Regions from separate parts of the Paenibacillus sp. FSL H7-0737 genome, predicted to be linked through region 1. Evidence: predicted binding sites of a transcription regulator. Region 1 holds the regulator's gene; the other holds the start of a gene.
The links. The regulator LexA, encoded in region 1, represses DNA repair genes until DNA is damaged. The targets are predictions, from matches to a motif close to CGAACATATGTTCG.

Region 1 (4,000 bases):
CAAAGTGCTTCAAACGGATTAATCCCAATCATCTTTGTAAACGGGTTCGTTTCGTAGGATTCATATAGTCCAATGGCTTCTTTACGCACCGCAAGTTCCAGTTCTTGTGGATCAATCGTATCCCCAGCGGCTTCACATGCAGAACGAAATGCTTCATTAACGCTCCGATCATCCCAGAGCAGTGTATCATCAAGGTCAAATAGTACGGCGGAAATTGGCATTACAGGTCTCCCTCTCCCATGGCTGGTTAATTTCTATTCGTGAACTACTTCAATTTGGTGAGCTTTTGCGAATGCTTCCAGTCGAGTCCCCATTGCATTGGTATCATAACGATTCATAAGTCTGGTAAAAATCCATTTCGTGCGTTTGCCTTTATGCTTAATTACAACAGCTCCACGCGAAAGGATGATTTTCTCAATATCAGAAGCTGGCAGATAACGTTCGCGGTTGAATTTTATAGTAGATAGTCTAGCATTCTCTACCTTCAAGTACGGACGTCGGAAGAACAGAAGTGCCGCTAGTAAGTAGTACAAAACGACTCCTAGCCAGTTCATAAGCATACCATTACCTTTGGCTTGGTCCACTGAACCAATCATCCAAAACATAGTACCAAGCACTAATAACACTACTGGAAATGCAATGTTACGGCCTTTAAAGGTTTCGCTGTTCTTACCAGGAGATTTAGATTTAGATGCGTAAATCGTTTCCTTCCCCTGTTTCTTTCTTTGCTTATTAATTTGCTGCGTGTTGCGTTGAACCATTCTTTCCCAAGAACGGGCCATATGCGTTCCCCCTAGTCATCCAGTAATATCTATGAAAAGGAACAGGGTGTTAATGCTTACGCCCCTTGTTACCTTGTTCATGCTCATCATTATCGACCAATTCAATCGTATTCAATTGTGCTCGGAAGTTATTGCGAATATTCCCCAAATAAATTTCACGAAGCTTGGCGCGTTCCGCCGTTTCCTCTTGATTAAGGCCTACGCTCTTCTGTTTGCGTGCCAATTCGTTAATACGCGCGACCAACTCATCAATATTCAAAACTTTCCCTCCCCTTATAAATTAATTCTAACTCTGCCATGAGAAAAAGAGCTTGTCAAGGTTTACTCCCTGCAAGCTCTTCATGTCCTCTTATTATGTTCTTAGAATATTAATATATAGGTAAAGTGAGAATATCTCCAGCATTAATCTGATTACCTTTAATGCCATTGAATTTTTTAATTCCTTCTATATATACAGCCGTTTTCATATCAGAAGGTTTATTCTCAAGAGCAATACTCCAAAGTGTATCTCCACGTTCAACCACTACGCGCTTCTCATCCTTCATTAAAGTAGTAGATCCTGCAAATACATTACCTACTACTGTAAGTCCTGATAGTACGAGCACAATGATCAATGTTAGTTTAATAACAAAATCTCTACGGAACAAACGCATCAAGCCTTCAAGCAAAAGCTCTGTAATCTCTTTAATCTGAGCTGAATAACGGGTAATAGGATTATGTCCTAAAGATTCAACCACTGGGGCTTTATCGTAGATGCTGCGGTATGTACTGTATTTTAACATGAATATCACCCTCCAAACACTTGTTCTTACTTTTGAAATTATAATAACACGAACATGTGTTTTGTTCAATACTATTTTAGAACAATTGTTCTCTTTTTTTCAGAGGTTAATATTTACCATATTCTTCATATAAAGAATCACTCTTATTGTTTAGATGAAGGAAACGCAATCAATACAAGACTACCATTTATTAACTCTTTCGAATTAATATTTATAATAGTTAGAACTTATGTTTGTGCGAACGGTAGTTCTATGTTATAATTTTCCCAAACATTACTATATGGGGTTGATTCCAATGTCAAAGATTTCAAGTCGCCAGCTGGCGATCCTGGAATTTATACGTAGCGAAGTCCGCAGCAAGGGTTATCCTCCTTCCGTCCGGGAGATTGGAGAAGCTGTTGGTCTTGCTTCCAGCTCCACAGTTCACGGTCATTTAGATCGGCTAGAGAAGAAGGGACTTATCCGTCGAGATCCAACGAAGCCTCGTGCGATAGAATTGCTTGGCCAAGAGGATTCCGAGAATGTCCATCATTTCGCGCAAACCGTCGCTCGCATTCCTGTCGTAGGTAAGGTTACCGCCGGGGTTCCTATCACTGCTACTGAGAATATTGAAGACTACTTCCCGCTTCCAACTCACTATGTTGGAGATAACAAAGTATTTATGTTATCGGTTCAAGGTGACAGTATGGTCGAAGCTGGGATTATGAATGGCGACTATGTTATTGTTCGTCAACAACAAACGGCTGATAACGGAGATATCGTTGTAGCTATGACCGAAGAAGATGAAGCAACCGTTAAGACTTTTTATAAAGAACGTGATCATATACGTCTTCAGCCGGAGAATCCGGCGTACGAGCCTCTTCGCCTTAATCGCGTGACCATTCTCGGCAGAGTTATCGGATTATTTCGAGATATCCACTAAGTATGCACTCCTACCAAGCGAAAACGGATACCGCCCTTTAAAGGACGGTATCCGTTTCTACGAGAAGTATAAGGATAGGGTATATCGTAAAAATATATACTTTCTTTTATTTTTTTAAAAGCTGTTCTGCAAATGCAGAACAGCTTTTTTATTGTTATCAAACTCCATTTATCAATTACAGAACATTTATTCTTATGGGCTAAAATGACCATTTTTAATGAATAACCGTTTAGGCATCCTCCTCATATCTTAATTAGAAAGGAGTGTTGCACAATGCCAAATTACCGGATTATAGTTGATCTGACGCAGCGTATGCTTTATCTTCTTGATAACGACATTGTGATCAGGGGCTTCCCAGTCGGAATCGGTAAAATGTTAACTCAATCACCACTCGGTGAATTCACAATCATTAACAAACAACCCGATCCAGGTGGTCCATTTGGGGTCTTTTGGATGGGTCTATCTAAGCCTCACTATGGGATACATGGAAATAATGATCCCTCATCCATAGGGCACGAAGTATCCCACGGTTGTATTCGTATGTACAATGAAGATGTGTTAGCACTAGCTGCGATTGTTCCGATTGGAACACGAGTAACGATCAGGAATTAAATCTATCTCTATAGATAAACACGCCTCACTCATGGTTCAATGGAGGAGGCGTGTTTGTATTTATGTATTTTTGATGACCTAATAGGAATTATGTGGTTATATGTCGAATAATGTTAACAGGATTTCAAATTGAAAGGAAGTGTCTCGTTTTGAACAACTCAAAAATTAGAACCCTCGTCGATTTTAAAGTCGATGCACTTGTTAAACTCTCTGGCTTATTGTTAAATAACGATCAAGCGAGTGGAAAAAAAGTAAATTTACTCACCTCATTCGGCAGTATTCAAGGGACCATCTCCCCTTCCACCTCCAATAAAGAGGATGTTTTTGACTTAAAATCTCTAATGGATGATGTCATTGTAGATGAATACATATCTTATTTAGGTGCGGAACATCCCGATAAAAATTTCAGCTATAACTTTGTAGTCCTTAATGATGTTTCTGTAAGACCCTATACTCACTATGAATCTCCGATCGAATACAAACAGCTAATTGTTTATACTGATCAAATCACAGCCTTCAATTTCTTATGATTTTGACATATTTATTTTAAAAACCTCTCATCAGCACTCCAGCAGTTGCCACAATTTTGCACTCAGCTCGCAAAATCGGCAGATCTCTGGGTGCTTTCTCTTTTTCTAATCAATAGTCGTTTCCTAAATTCCCACGATTTTCGCTCTTAACAGATACTAGTAGAGTGAATTCAGGCATATCTTTCAATAAGCAATAAATCTTGCTCTACTGAGATCATTGGAGGTGTGATTACATGCTGATTTTCTTGATGTATATGTTTGCCATTGTAGGAGGAATTTTAATTCTAAGTGCCGTTATTATAGAATTAAAAAAACTATCTACTTCTTCTGAACTTTCTAAGCTGTTAAACGCAACCTCATCTTTTAATATTA
Region 2 (4,000 bases), 3.2 Mb from region 1:
CGTTGGTGTTGGCGTCACGGTCGGCGTTGGTGTTGGCGTCACGGTCGGCGTTGGTGTTGGTGTCACGGTCGGCGTTGGTGTTGGCGTCACGGTCGGCGTTGGTGTTGGCGTCACGGTCGGCGTTGGTGTTGGTGTCACGGTCGGCGTTGGTGTTGGCGTCACGGTCGGCGTTGGTGTTGGCGTCACGGTCGGCGTTGGTGTTGGCGTCACGGTCGGCGTTGGTGTTGGCGTCACGGTCGGCGTTGGTGTTGGTTTTGGTGTGTGTGTTGGCTTTGGTGTGTGTGTCGGCTTCGGTGTCGGTGTTGGCTTTGGTGTGTGTGTTGGCTTCGGCGTTGGTGTTGGCTTCGGTGTCGGTGTCACGCACGGCGTAGGCGTCACGGTCGGCGTTGGCGTTGGTGTTGGTGTCACGGTCGGCGTCGGTGTTGGTGTCACGGTTGGCGTTGGTGTTGGCGTCACGGTCGGCGTCGGTGTTGGCGTCACGGTCGGCGTTGGTGTTGGCGTCACGGTCGGCGTTGGTGTCGGAGGTGGTTCTTCCCCTCCATATGGATACCAATGCATCTGCACTCCACCAGCAAATCCCTTTGCAATCAGCGTCCCATGCAGTTCACCGGAATTATAAGTTACTTTTGCAAGCGGAGCTAGGATAGTTCCTTCTATTGTTAAACTTCCAATGTCAACAGTGCTAGCTTCATAAAAATTAAATAATACCTTGTTAGGGCTACCTCCCCAGATTTGAAAGCTTGGAATGTTAACTGAACTTCCGCTAACGTTAATGATAACTGTGGCGCTATTTGCAATATTAAACTGTAAGCCATTAGCACCAGCGAAATCGGCAGCACTAAGATTAAGAACGTTAAATGGTTCCGAAGCATCAATCGTTATTTTCCCATATTCCTTTTTGAAAGTTCCTATTGTAGCAAGCGAAGAGAATTCATTAGAACGTCCAATAAGAAATTGCTCTTCAGCATCAAAATCAATAGGAGTCCCTTTTCTCGCTGGTTCTTTAAGATCTACACCGTTGCTGGAAAAAACACCACCATAAACGGATGCTCCATGAACAGTCCCATTAGTAAAACTGATGTCATTACCAGCGATAAGAACATCTCCACCTGGATTATCCTTGGATACGCCGTAATTCTGCAAAGTAATATTACCTTTGGCCGCAAGGCGCCCATGAACCTGATCATTAGATTGTTTGAAATCCCCAAAAATAAAAGTATTAAAATTCCCTGCAATACCTAACACAGGTGTAGGAGTATAGGGAAGCACCTCCCCAGCCGCATTTACCAAATGACCTCCAGAAAGACCACTACCTACTGTCAAAATCCCCGCTAATACTAGTGCAAGCAGCGGTTTCATTCTTCTTTTCAAAAAGCACACCTCCTAAAACTATGATTTATATTTAATCAGAATAATTACCAGAAACTCTAAAGGACCTAACAACAAAAAAGACCGCCAAAAAAGAAGTGGAATTCCCTTCTCATGGCAGTCGGACGGTCATAGCGCATTTAAGACACTTTAGACTCCTGGACTTTGCGTCCCACCCTTTCAGGCGGTTTGCTATTATCATGATAATATATGTATTGACTTGCGGATTAGAACTAGCATTTTAAGCATCCTATTAAATAATCGTCTATGACTTTTAATACTTTTGAACTAATAATAGTTTAGCGCTCCATCCCCACAATTGTCAATCAATTCCTTTTGATATTCATACGCGTAAGCAAGCACAAAAAAAGCGCCTAAAGGCGCTTCACACAAAGGTTTTCCTTCAATTTTAAAGTAACTTTATCCAACCTAATATCGATATCCATAATGAAATACTTAGAATCAAACCAAATACCATTCCACGGTGGAGACTTCCTTCCTCTTTCATCCTAATTCTCCCTTTATATAAGTCTGAAGCATTATTTTTTATTATTACAATTTTAATATATTTTATTCTTTCTAATTTAGTTGTGAATTCAATCACATTGGACTAGCTGTTTAGAAATACCATTGATTATTTTTGGAATATCGGGGTAGAATACGAATATACGTTCCCATTAGAGGTGATGAGATTCATGAATAGAGCTGAAAGCAGGGACAACATGCTGGTCAAATCTTATTTATTGCTTCCGATGATTTTATCAGCTTTCGAACGGGACTCCGCCATTCTATCTGCACATTTACGAACACCTACCCCCTATCTGGAGGTTCTTGAAACAGCCGCAGCAGTTGCTACAACAGATCTAAGAGATGTTCGTTCAGAGATGAGAAAACGGGGAATCAAGGTTTATGAGCAGAACAGACTTAACACGGGGATAGAAGCCAAATTTATATGTCGTGGATACCATGAACGAATGCTGCTGTTAAACGACATCGTCGCTGCCCAAGCTGCCATTCATATGCGCAGATATCTCGGTCTGGATATTTCATCTTTTAAGAGCTATGAAGAGCAGTATCAGATTAAGTGAAGTAGCGAAGAAGCTGCCCCCCCTCCCTCATTTAATTAGCGAACAAAAAAATAGGCCTTACCATGGGAGTTGGCAAGACCTGAGAGATTTATACCACAAAACACTGGGGGGTGTTTGGTGTCTTCAATATATACCTTGAACCTGAAAATAAGATGATGCTCACATGAAAATTACATTAAAAACTTCAATTCGTCGCTTAGGCTATCCGCTTGGCACTTTTGATTTCCAACCAAAGAGGCCCGCTTCGCCGACAGAGAAAATCGACCGATTGATAGTTAGCCACGAGTGCTTTGAACAAATTGTTTCAAAATGATATAGTGAATTCGTTCTCACAGGATGACTTGATAGCAGGTTGTAAAACATAATAAAGTCGGGACCTCAGTACGGAGCGACAACAGGCGTTTGCCTTTTCGTTGAATATTTTCTGAAGGAGGGTAATAGCCCATGAGTGATGAAATCTGTATACCGCCTGGCATTCAACAGAAGGACACTAGCTTTGGCTACACCTTGTCTATTATTAGTGGTAAATATAAAATGACTATTCTCTACTATCTCTCTGAAAACAAGATCGTGCGGTTCAATGAACTGCAACGGGGTATCGGTACAATACCTTTTAAGACATTAAGCGTTATGTTGAAAGAACTGGAAGCCGACTGTCTCGTCAGGCGCGAGGAATTCCCCCAGATTCCCCCTAAAGTTGAGTATTCCTTGACCGAGAAGGGCCAATCGCTTATTCCGGTGCTGGATATGATGTGCACTTGGGGAGAGAAAAACTTCGTTCCAGCCGCGCAAGAGATAACCATACCTTTTACGATTTAACGACAACTTATGACAAAAGCAGCATTTCCATTAATGAAAATGCTGCTTTTTGCTTCAAATCTAATTACATATTTTCGATAAATTCAACATAGCCTTGCGAACTGATATCCAATTTATTTAAGTAATCCGTACTTCCTACCGTCTCAGATTCCGTGCCATAAATGGCATAGAAGGAACGATAATCAGCGTTGCAATACAAAAAAGTCGTGTCAAAGGGAGATAAAATACGGTCAAGCCCGTAGCCGAGTTTACCTTCTTCACTAAAGTCTTTTGCACTTCCTCCGGCAGTTACAGCTAATGCGATTTTTCGATTTCTTAATTTATCACTCTTCGAGCCATATGCCCATCCGTAAGTAAATACTTCGTCCAGCCACTTTTTAAGCAGAGGTGGACTACTAAACCAGTAGACAGGGAATTGTAAGACGAGCTTATCATGCGCTTCAATCAGCTGTTGTTCCTTTTCCACGTTGATTTTTTCATCGGGATAGGCTTTGTACAGCTCGTGCACCGTATATTTGTCTGGATATTTACGGAGTTCTTCGATCCAGCGTTTATTAACGACGGATGTTTCGATGTTTGGGTGCGTGACGACAATAAGTGTTTTCATTGGTGTATCCTCCATGTTTGAATCAGATTTAGGACTTGAGTATACCTCCCACCATGACATCGCGTAAGTATGCACTTTTAGTTCACGTACTTACCTAAAGGTAAGCACTGCAACCTGC

Region 2: H70737_RS02395 (YhjD family protein) is a predicted target of LexA. The motif match lies at 2,030-2,043, and genes of this name have one in related genera.

The regions. Positions count from the first base shown of each region.
Region 1 covers NZ_CP009279.1:3,785,409-3,789,408, forward strand. Annotated here, with positions in the region: gene H70737_RS16380 (HAD family hydrolase) at 1-221, opposite strand, end outside; gene H70737_RS16385 (hypothetical protein) at 255-782, opposite strand; gene H70737_RS16390 (DUF896 domain-containing protein) at 832-1,041, opposite strand; gene H70737_RS16395 (LysM peptidoglycan-binding domain-containing protein) at 1,151-1,564, opposite strand; gene lexA (transcriptional repressor LexA) at 1,860-2,486, shown strand; gene H70737_RS16405 (L,D-transpeptidase) at 2,760-3,098, shown strand; gene H70737_RS16410 (hypothetical protein) at 3,248-3,628, shown strand; gene H70737_RS16415 (hypothetical protein) at 3,862-4,000, shown strand, end outside.
Region 2 covers NZ_CP009279.1:538,757-542,756, reverse strand. Annotated here, with positions in the region: gene H70737_RS30115 (choice-of-anchor A family protein) at 1-1,371, opposite strand, end outside; cyclic di-GMP riboswitch class I at 1,482-1,572, opposite strand; gene H70737_RS02395 (YhjD family protein) at 2,064-2,456, shown strand; gene H70737_RS02390 (winged helix-turn-helix transcriptional regulator) at 2,901-3,275, shown strand; gene H70737_RS02385 (NAD(P)H-dependent oxidoreductase) at 3,340-3,882, opposite strand.